2 regions of the Aminobacter sp. DSM 101952 genome follow, and region 2 is predicted to be linked to the other one. Evidence: riboswitches for the same ligand, from Rfam matches in the RefSeq annotation. Region 2 holds a riboswitch; the other holds the start of a gene.

What was found. Region 2 has a riboswitch for cobalamin ahead of ASC75_RS21475 (ABC transporter substrate-binding protein). Riboswitches for the same ligand answer to the same signal wherever they lie in the genome.
Region 1: it holds a riboswitch for cobalamin, as region 2 does, so the genes downstream of both, ASC75_RS00830 (CbtB-domain containing protein) here and ASC75_RS21475 (ABC transporter substrate-binding protein) in region 2, are expected to answer to the same signal.

What each region holds. Positions count from the first base shown of each region.
Region 1 is NZ_LMCL01000001.1:167,362-172,409, forward strand. Features, by position in the region: gene cbiB (adenosylcobinamide-phosphate synthase CbiB) at 1-803, shown strand, start outside; gene cobO (cob(I)yrinic acid a,c-diamide adenosyltransferase) at 815-1,432, opposite strand; gene cobU (bifunctional adenosylcobinamide kinase/adenosylcobinamide-phosphate guanylyltransferase) at 1,432-1,941, opposite strand; gene ASC75_RS00825 (CbtA family protein) at 1,934-2,692, opposite strand; gene ASC75_RS00830 (CbtB-domain containing protein) at 2,709-2,885, opposite strand; cobalamin riboswitch at 2,920-3,117, opposite strand; gene ASC75_RS00835 (gamma-glutamylcyclotransferase) at 3,185-3,874, opposite strand; gene ASC75_RS00840 (DUF1624 domain-containing protein) at 3,987-4,985, shown strand; gene ASC75_RS00845 (isoprenylcysteine carboxylmethyltransferase family protein) at 4,982-5,048, shown strand, end outside.
Region 2 is NZ_LMCL01000032.1:309,217-314,264, reverse strand. Features, by position in the region: gene ASC75_RS21490 (ABC transporter permease) at 1-926, shown strand, start outside; gene ASC75_RS21485 (ATP-binding cassette domain-containing protein) at 930-1,706, shown strand; gene ASC75_RS21480 (hydroxyacid dehydrogenase) at 1,722-2,753, shown strand; cobalamin riboswitch at 2,929-3,122, shown strand; gene ASC75_RS21475 (ABC transporter substrate-binding protein) at 3,395-4,444, shown strand; gene ASC75_RS21470 (iron ABC transporter permease) at 4,508-5,048, shown strand, end outside.

The DNA.
Region 1 (5,048 bases), on a different contig from region 2:
GCTTCTGGGGCGTGGCCGCGCTCGTCGTCATCGTCTTTGTGCCCGCCACGATCGCCTTCGCCATCGAACGCCTGTTCGGCCTGTTGCCTCTAGGCATCCTTCTCACCGCCATCGCCGCCTCCAGCCTCGTCGCCCAACGCAGCCTCGGCAGCCACGTCAAGGCGGTCGCCGACGCGCTCGACAGCGGCGGCATCGTTGCCGGCCGCAAGGCCGTCTCCCAGATCGTCGGCCGCGACCCCGAGCGCCTGGACGAAGCCGGCGTCAGCCGCGCGGCCATCGAGAGCCTGGCCGAAAACTTCTCCGACGGCATCACCGCCCCTGCCTTCTGGCTCGCCATCGGCGGTTTCGCCGGCGGCGCTGCCTACAAGGCCGCCAACACCGCCGACTCGATGATCGGCCACCGCACCAAGCGGCACGAGGCCTTCGGCTGGGCGGCGGCCCGTTTCGACGACCTCGTCAATCTGCCGGCCTCACGCCTGACCGCGCTCGCCATCGTGCTGGCCGCCTTCCTCATACCCGGTGCCGACCCGAAGACGGCATGGGAAGCCGTCTGGCGCGACGCGAACAAGCACCGTTCGCCCAATGCCGGCTGGCCCGAGGCCGCAATGGCCGGCGCGCTTGGCCTCGCCCTTGCCGGCCCGCGCGCCTATGGCGGCGTGATGGTCGAGGACGCCTTCATGGGATCGGGCGGCCGCCGCGAGGCCAATGCCCAGGACATCCGCTCGGCACTGCGCCTCTACTGGACGGCCGACGCCATCCTTGTCGTCGCCATCGGCCTTGTCGGCCTCGCCATCTGGCTCTGACGCACCGAAAGCTAGAACTCGATCCCCTTCTGCGCCTTCACGCCGGCAGCGAAGTGATGCTTGGTAGCGCCCATTTCGGTGACGAGATCGGCAGCCTCGACCAGTGCCGGCTTGGCGTTGCGGCCAGTGACCACGACATGCAGGCCCTCGCGCCGGCCCTTGAGCGTCGAGACGACAGCATCGAGATCGAGATAGTCATAGCGCAGCGCAATGTTGAGTTCATCGAGCACGACGAGTGAGATGCTCGGGTCTGCCAAAAGCTCCTGCGCTTTCGCCCAGGCAGCCTCTGCAGCAGCAATGTCGCGCATCTTGTCCTGCGTCTCCCAGGTGAAGCCCTCGCCCATCGTGTGCCACACGACGCGGTCGCCGAAGGCGGCAAACGCGTCCTGCTCGCCGGAATGCCAGGCACCCTTGATGAACTGCACGACGCCGACGCGATGGCCATAGCCGAGCATGCGCAGCGCCAGCCCGAAGGCCGCCGTCGACTTGCCTTTACCGGGACCGGTGTTGACGATCAGCAGTCCCTTCTCGACGATGGTCTTTCCCGCCACCTCGGCATCCTGCACCGCCTTCCGCTTGGCCATCTTGGCGCGGTGGCGCTCAGCTTCCTGTTCGTCGATCGTCTTCATCATTTCACCTTCATCGGCAGACCGGCGACCATGTACAGCACCGCGTCGGCCACGGCCGCCACCTTCTGGTTGAGGCGGCCAGCATCGTCACGGAAGCGACGGGCCAGTGCATTGTCGGGCACGATTCCGAGCCCGACCTCGTTGGAGACCACGAACCACGGCCCTCGCGGGCGCGACAGCACGTCCGCGAGGGCGGCGCATTCGGCCTCGACATCGTGATCGGCCAGCATGTGATTGGTGAGCCAGAGCGTCAGGCAGTCGACCAGCACCGGCGCGCCCTCGGGCACGCTGCCAAGCGCGCCCGCGATATCCAGCGGTGCGTCGAGCGTTTGCCAGCCTTCGCCGCGGCGATCACGATGGATCGAGATGCGCTCGCGCATCTCGTCGTCATAGGCCTGCGCCGTGGCGATGTAGGTCCACGGAGCAGGAATTTGCGTGATGAGCCGCTCGGCATGCGCGCTCTTGCCGGAGCGCGCACCGCCGAGCAGGAAGGTCAGCGTCTCAGGCAAGGCGACCGTTCAGCGACTGTGCGGGTTCGCTCATGAAGCGATTGCGCACGTAGCCTGCCACCGCGCCCAGCACGACCCAGAACACCAGGTTGGAGATGGTGACAGCGACGACAAAGCTGTGGTGCAGGTCGGCCGGGATCGGTGACTCATGGCTTTCCGGCTGCGGCGCCCCGACGATGTGCGGCGCGACGATCAGCGCAACGCCGAGGACAGCCAGCGGCAACGACTGCTTGAAGGCAATCAGCGCGAGGCCAGCAGCGGTGGCCACGACAGTCAGCGTCCACCATATCTGGCGCGAGACGAGATCGGCGGCAGGCATGGCCGGCAGTTCCGGCGGCAGGCCGAGACCAGGCGCCAATGTGAAGACGGCAAAGCCGGCAAAACCCCAGAACACGCCCTGGCGCCAGTTGGCGATGCCGCCGGCAAACTCGGAGACGGCGACCAGGATCAGTCCGAAAGCGATGCCACTGACGATGTTGGCGAGCGCCGAGTAAGCGAAACGCTCGAAGCCGTCGGCAGGCGCCCACGCTTCTTCCTCGGCCGGCGCCACAGCCTGTGCGTCGGCAGCAGGCGCGGTCGCTTCGGTACCGGCCACGGGTGCCGCGCCGTGGTCGTGGCCGCCGGCGTTTTCATAGGTCTCCGCCTTGAAGATCAGCGGATCGGTTGAATAGGTCTGGAGCGCAGCAAGGATCACGCCGGCCAATAGGCCACTGATCGCCGCGATGAACACGACGTTGCGAAAGACGGACATGGTTGGCTTGCTTTCGTTAGTGGCAGGGGAAAGCCATCGAGTGGCGATAGTCGTGGGCAGCATTGTGCACCACTTCCATGTGCGAGAACCCGAGGAAGCCAACAACGAAAAGGCCGAGCAGCGCGGCAAGAGCCAGCTGCATGATACGCGACTGCGAGGAGACGTCGGTGCCGAGAGCAGAAACAGTGTTCATCATAAGTCCTTTCGCCCTCCACCCGAGGGCACAGAGATAAGTGCCTGTCGCCGGCAGGTCTCCTGGCTTGCGGATTGGCACCCTTCCCCGCCTTCCCGAAGCAAGCTTCAGTGGCATTTGGGGAGGACTAGCCGCATACAGTTGCGGGGGCAGCCACGGCTTCGGACCCTCTAATGGACCTTACCGCATTCCCTCTTGATTCCGTAACGGAACCGACGACGCCGCAACTATAGAAACAAATGGCTTGGGCGGCAAACCAAATTCCGACGCCGCGGCGCTCGAATGCGGCGTTCTTGCGATCAGCCGCGCGCGGTGATTCGTTCGGCCACCAGGTGCTGCAGCCGCCACAGATGCCGGTCGTGGATGGAACGCTGCTCCAGGTTCTTGACCACATTGTAGAGATAGTCGGCGGCCGAGCCCCAGTGGCCGCAGGTCGTGGCCAGACGCTTTACGACCTCGTCCTCGCCAAGCGCCCCGGCATAGGCATGGCCTTGACGGTTGATGACGAAAGCGAGTGCGGTCAACGGCCCCTCATCGGTGGCGAGGTTCAGCCAGCGCGGCTTGTAGGTCGAGGGCTTCAGCGTCATCTCGCGGCGAAACAGCTTGTCCAGTTGCTCGCGCCGGTCGCCGTCCGTCAGCCTGAGCGCCACGCCCTTGCATTGGCCGCCGCGATCCATGCCCATCATCAGCCCGGGCTCAGTCTTTGTGGCGCGCCAGCGGGTCATGTTGATGCAGAACGAACGGTGCCAACCGCGCGCCAGCGCCACCCTTTCGTCGGTGTGTTCGACCTCGGGCTTCCAGATCAGCGAGCCATAGGCAAACAGCCACAGCGGCCCATTGCCGGGATAGGCGGCAAGCGTCTTGTCGATCATGCGTTCGTAATCGGCATCGTCGAGGTGCTGCGCATCAGGATCGGGGCCGGCATCAGCCACCTCACGATGGCAAAGTGCCACCAGTTCCTCGGTCAGCGACATCACACGACCGTTCATTGCAGGCATCCCCGAACCCTGTGCATGACGTTGGCTAGTCCCTCTCTTGCCGCGGTTCAACCATGATAGTGCTGCATGGGCGGCGAAACACCCGAAGCCCAAGCGAATGGCCATGACGATGCAACCGACCACCGACCAACTTCAAGCCCGGACACCGCGCGTTAAGGTGATCGACATTGCCCGTGGCGTGGCCCTCGTCGCCATGGCCGTCTACCATTTCGCCTGGGATCTCGAGTTCTTCGGCTATGCCGACCCTGGCATGACCGCCTTCGGCGGCTGGAAGCTGTTCGCCCGCTCGATTGCGTCGAGCTTCCTGTTTCTTGTCGGCGTAAGCCTCGTCCTTGCCCACGCAAAAGGCATCCGTTGGCGCGGTTTCCGCAAGCGGCTGGCGATGGTGGTTACCGCCGCCACGGCAATTTCGGTGGCAACATGGTTCGCCATGCCCAACACTTTCATCTTCTTCGGCATCCTGCACCAGATCGCCTTTGCCAGCGTCGTCGGCCTCGCGTTCCTGCGCCTGCCGCCGCTGTTGACGCTGGCCGCCGCCGTGCTGGTGATCCTGGCGCCGATCTATCTGCGCAACGATACCTTCAACCACCCGGCCCTGCTCTGGATCGGCCTTAACACCGTTGCCCCGCGCTCCAACGATTTCGTGCCCGTCTTCCCCTTCTTCGGTGCGGTTCTGGCAGGCATGGGCGTTGCCGGGCTGGCGCTGAAATCCGGCCTGTACGACCGGCTGGCGCAGTTGAAACCCGGCACTTGGTCGAAACCGCTCGACTTCTTCGGCCGCCACAGCCTCGCCTTCTACCTCATCCACCAGCCCGTGCTGATTTCCTTGGTCTGGGCCTGGGCGCAGGTCTTCCCGGCACCCGTCGAAACCCGCGAAGTCGGCTTCCTCAAGTCCTGCCAGATCTCGTGCGAGCAAAGCCGCGACACCGATTTCTGCACGCGCTACTGTGTCTGCATGCTCGACGAGCTGCAGAAGGACGATTCGCTCGACCGCCTCTATGCCAGCGACCAAAGCCCTGAACTGAAGTCGCGTGTCGGCGACACCGCCGCCATGTGCACCGCAAGGACGGACGGCGAAATACCATCGGGAGGATCGCAATGACCGACATCAAGGCAGCCCCCAACCGGGTGCCATGGCCGCCTATCATCTACCTGCTGGCGATTG
Region 2 (5,048 bases):
TGCTCATCCTGGAAATCGCGATCTTCTGGTCGATCAATCCGGACTTCCTGTCGCCGCTGAACATTTCCAACACGCTTGCCTTCACGGTCGAACTCGGCCTCATCGCGCTGGCCATGACGCTGTTGATGACCTCGGGCGAATTCGACCTGTCGGTCGGCTCGGTGTTCGGGCTGTCGGCGGTGGTGATGTGGACGGTGTTCAACACCGGCCTTGCGCCGCTGCCGCTGGCCTTCCTGATCGCCATCGGTCTTGCCATGTTGATCGGCTTCGTCAACGGCTGGTTCGTCACCCGGCTCGCCATCCCGTCGTTCCTGGTGACGCTCGGCATGCTTTTGATCGCGCGCGGCTCGGCGCTCTACATCACCGACGGATTTCCGCAGCGGACCTGGAACGCCGAGGATCAATGGCTGGCGCAGCTTCTGGTCGGCGACTTCTACGTCGGCGGCTTCCGCGTCTACATGTCCCTGCTGTGGTTTGCCCTGTTTGCCTTTCTTGCGCATTATCTGCTGACCCAGACCAAGGCCGGCAACTGGATCCAGGCCTCGGGCGGCAACCCCAACGCGGCGCGGGCGCGCGGCGTCAACGTCCGGCGCACCAAGGTGGCGCTGTTCATGCTGTCGTCGGCGATGGCGGCATTTGCCGGCATCATCAGCTCGATCCGCACCTCGGCCGCCAACCCCAACAGCGGCACCGGCTACGAGCTCGAGATCATCGCCATGGTGGTCATCGGCGGCACGGTGCTGACGGGCGGACGCGGCACGATCATCGGCACGGTGCTCGGCATCTTCATCCTTCGCATCATGCGCAATGGCATCGTCATGGTCGGCGTGCCCGGCCTTGCCTACAACATCTTCATCGGCGCGATCATCCTCGGCATGATGGCGCTGCATTCCTGGCTCGAACGCCGTCACAATGCGGGGACCTGAGCGATGACCCAAGAACTCGTCCGGATGCAGAACATCAACAAGTTCTACGGCCGCATCCATGCGCTTCGCGACGTGTCGCTGACGGTCAACACGCATGAGGTGGTGGGCCTGCTCGGCGACAACGGGGCTGGCAAGTCGACGCTGATCAAGGTGCTGTCGGGGGCAGTGCCGATGACCAGCGGCGAGATTTTCGTCAAGGGCAAGGAGGTGCAGATGAGAAGCACCACCGACGCCATCGAAAACGGCATCGAGACCATCTACCAGGATTCGGCGCTGGTGCCGCAGCTGTCGATCGCGCGCAACCTGTTTCTCGGCCGCGAACCGGTCAAGGGGCCGGCGCTGTTCAACCGGCTCGACCACGAGATGATGAACGAAGTGGCTGGCACGCTGCTCAAGCGCGTCGGCATCACCAAGAACATACCGCCGACCACACCGATCGGGGCGCTGTCGGGCGGCGAACGCCAGGCGGTGGCGATCGCGCGCGCCATGCATTTCGACAGCAACCTGATTATCCTCGACGAGCCGACCAACAATCTCGGCGTCGCCGAGACGCAAGGGGTGTTGCGCTTCGTGCGCGAGGTGCGCGACAGCGGCCATTCCTGCATCTTCATCGCCCACAATATCCACCATGTCTTCCAGGTGGTGGACCGGATCGTCGTGATGCGCGGCGGGCAGGTGGTGGCCGACAACATCGATCCCAAGCGGTCGACCATCGAGGAGGTCGAGCGGGTGATCACCGGCGAGCACCTGATCGAGGCGCTGGGCCTCGACCACGGCTAGGCAGCGGAGAAAAGCATGTCGGATCGATCCAGGCCGCTCGTGCTCAGCGCTCCCAGGCCGCGCACGCTGGAACTGATCCTTGCGCCCGGGGCCTTGGCCAGGCTGCGAGCCGAGAACGAGGTGATCGAGGTCGAGCCCGAGGAGATTGCCGCGCTTGCCCCCGACATTCTCGGGCGCGTGCGCTACCTCATCGGCCAGCCGGCCTTGTCGCTCCAGACGCTGGAGGCGATGGTCTCGCTGCGCTGCATCTTCAATGTCGAGGGCAACCTGCTCGACAACATGCCCTACGAGCATCTTTTCGGGCGCGGCGTTCATGTGGTGACGACCAGCCAGGTGTTCGCCGAGCCGGTGGCCGAGATCGGGCTCGCCCTGGCGCTCGACCTTGCCCGCGGCATCACCGACGCGGACCTCGCGTTCCGCGAGGGGCGCGAGCTCTGGGGCGCCGAGGGCAATGGATCGGCGCGGCTGCTGTCCGGCGCCGACATCGGCTTCATCGGCTTCGGCGATCTCGGCAAGGCGCTGAACCGGCTGCTTGCAGGCTTCCGCGCCCGCGCCAAAGCCTTCGACCCGTGGCTGCCGCCATCGGTGCTCCGGGAGAGCGGTGTCGAACCAGCGACGCTCGATGAGGTGCTTTCGGGTAGCGACGTCGTCTTCGTGGTGGCCTCGGTGACCAGCGAAAACCAGGGTTTTCTCGACGCGGGCTCCTTCGCCCGCATGCGCCAAGGCGCGGCCCTGATCCTGCTCAGCCGCGCCGGCGTCGTCGATTTCCCCGACTTGATCGACGCCGTGCGCAGCGGCCACATCGTGGCTGCCAGCGACGTGTTCCCGGAAGAGCCGCTGGCGCTGGATCATCCGGTGCGCAGACTGCCCGGCTTCCTGCGCTCGGCCCACCGGGCCGGCGCGCTCGACATTGCCTTCAAGCGCATGGGCGACATGGTGCTGGAGGACATGGCCCTGATGGACCGCGGCCTTCCGCCGATGCGCTGCAAGCGGGCCGAACGCGAGACCGTGTCGCGCATGCGCTCGAAACCGGTCGAGCGGAACTAGATGTTCGATACATCTGCAGTGTCGCGGGCGCTGGCGGACAAGTCGTTCTGGCATTGGGTTGCATGCCTTGAGGAGAACTCAAGAGAAAATCCACCCGTCTTCTTGGCCGGCAGATGAACGACTTTCACTCCATTGCTAGTCCTGTAAATCACCCTTGACTTTGACATGCCCACGAATAGGGTGCGCGCGTCATGGTCTTCCGCCGACGAGGTGGAAGCTAAGAGGGAATCCGGTGTGAAACCGGAGCTGACCCGCAACTGTAAGCGGTGAGCCGTTCGCCCAAATGTCACTGGCAATATTGCCGGGAAGACGGGCGGCATGGGCTGCGATCCGTGAGCCAGGAGACCTGCCTGACAGAGTGAGATTCCGTGGTCGGGGTGTGCCACAGGAGTGACGGTTCCATTTCGAAGGCCCTGTTGCGGCTTTCGTCGGGCCCGCATTTCCGCACCTCGTCCCCGGCAGGCAGAGGTTGGCGCGGCGATGTCGGGAAGATCGGTTTCCCCATGTTCGAAGAGCTTCGGCGGGCGCCTTTGGCGTCGTCCGGCGTGCTGCGCCTGTTTGCCTGTGTCGTCTGACCGAGGCCTGCCCGGACATGTGCAGGCCTCGGCACGCCCCGCACCGCATTTGCGCATGGAGACATCATGAAAATCACTCAGCTAGCCCTGTGGCTCGGACTTGCCCTGGCTTCGGCCATCGGCTTGGCACCGGCGGCCGCCGAAACCTTCACCGACGATGCCGGCCGCAAGGTCGAGCTGGAACTGCCGATCAAGCGGGCGGTGATCTTCAACCGCTATGCGGTTGAGTTCGCCCGTGCCATCGGGGCCATAGACAAGGTCGTCGGCGTCGATGCGAGCACGATGCGGGACCCGACCTACTGGCCGCAGTTCAAGGACAGCGACATCGTCGGCCAGGGCCAGACCCAGCCCAACTACGAAGCGATCGTGGCGCTCAAGCCCGACGTGGTGATCATCCCGCGCAATGGCGTCTACGAGGAGGCGGCGCGACAGCTCGAAGCCTTCGGCATTCCGGTTCTGGTCGTCACCGCCTGGGACACGCTTCAGCACGTCGAGAACGTGACGCTGTTCGGCAAGCTGTTCGACAGCACGGAAAAGGCCGATGCGCTCAACGCCTATTACACCCGCTACATGGACCTGCTGGCCGAGCGCCTGAAGGACGTCGAGCGCAAGAAGGTGTACCTCGAAGAGGTGCGCGACCTGGTGACGGTTACGCCGGGTTCGGGCTGGCACGACATGATCGAGGCCGGCGGCGGCATCAACGTCTTCGGCGACATCGACATCAAGAAGCAGCCCTCCTCGCGCGGCAACGAGAACAGCTTCACCGTCGATCCCGAGGAGATCATCGCGCGTAAGCCGGATCTGGTGATCAAGCTGCAGCCCGGCTCCTACCAGACGATCCCGGAAGCGAAGTTCGCCGACAGCTGGAAGGCGATCGTCGCACGCGAGGAAATTTCGGGCGCGCCGGTCGGTGCGGGGGGCAATGTGCGCTTGATCAACTACTATCTGGCAGGCGGCTCGTCCAAGGTGACGGGCGCGCTGCAGGTCGCCAAGTGGCTCTATCCCGACCGCTTCGCCGACATCGATCCCGAGGCGGCGATGAAGGAATGGATCGAGATCTACCAAGGCCTGCCGTTCCAGGGCGGCATGACCTACCAGGGTAGCGCCTCCAACTGACGAACCGGCACGCCGCCGCCGGCAAGGCCGCGGCGTGCCTCCCCCAATCCGGAGGCTTCGACCATGGACATCGCAACGACTGCCGGTCTGGCGCGCGGCCATTCTAGCGGCATCGCCAACCGCTACCGGCAGTCTGGCTACTGGCGGCTGGCGATCATTCTGGGTTCACTGCTGGCGCTTGTGGTCGTGGCAGGATCCGTCGCCATCGTCGGCATTGCCGAGACGGGTCTGACGGCGCTGCTGGCGATCGTGGTGGAAAAGGTTTCCTTCGGCTACATCGTAGCCGACGTCGACCCGCAGCAGGCGCGAGTCCTCCTGCACCTTCGCTTGCCGCGCGTGGTGATGGCGATCGTGGCCGGCGGTTCTCTGGCTTTTGCCGGCGTGCTGATGCAGGCGATCACGCGTAACCCGCTGGTCAGCCCCTACACCATCGGCGTGTCCTCGGCCGCTGCCTTCGGCGCTTCGATCGCCATCATGTTCGGCGTCGGCTTCAGTGCCGCCGGGCTGTATTTCGTGCCGTTGACGGCGTTTCTCTTTGCGCTGGGCTGCGCCGTGCTGGTGTTTTCCATGGCTTGGCTGCGCGGGATGGGTGCGCAGACCATGG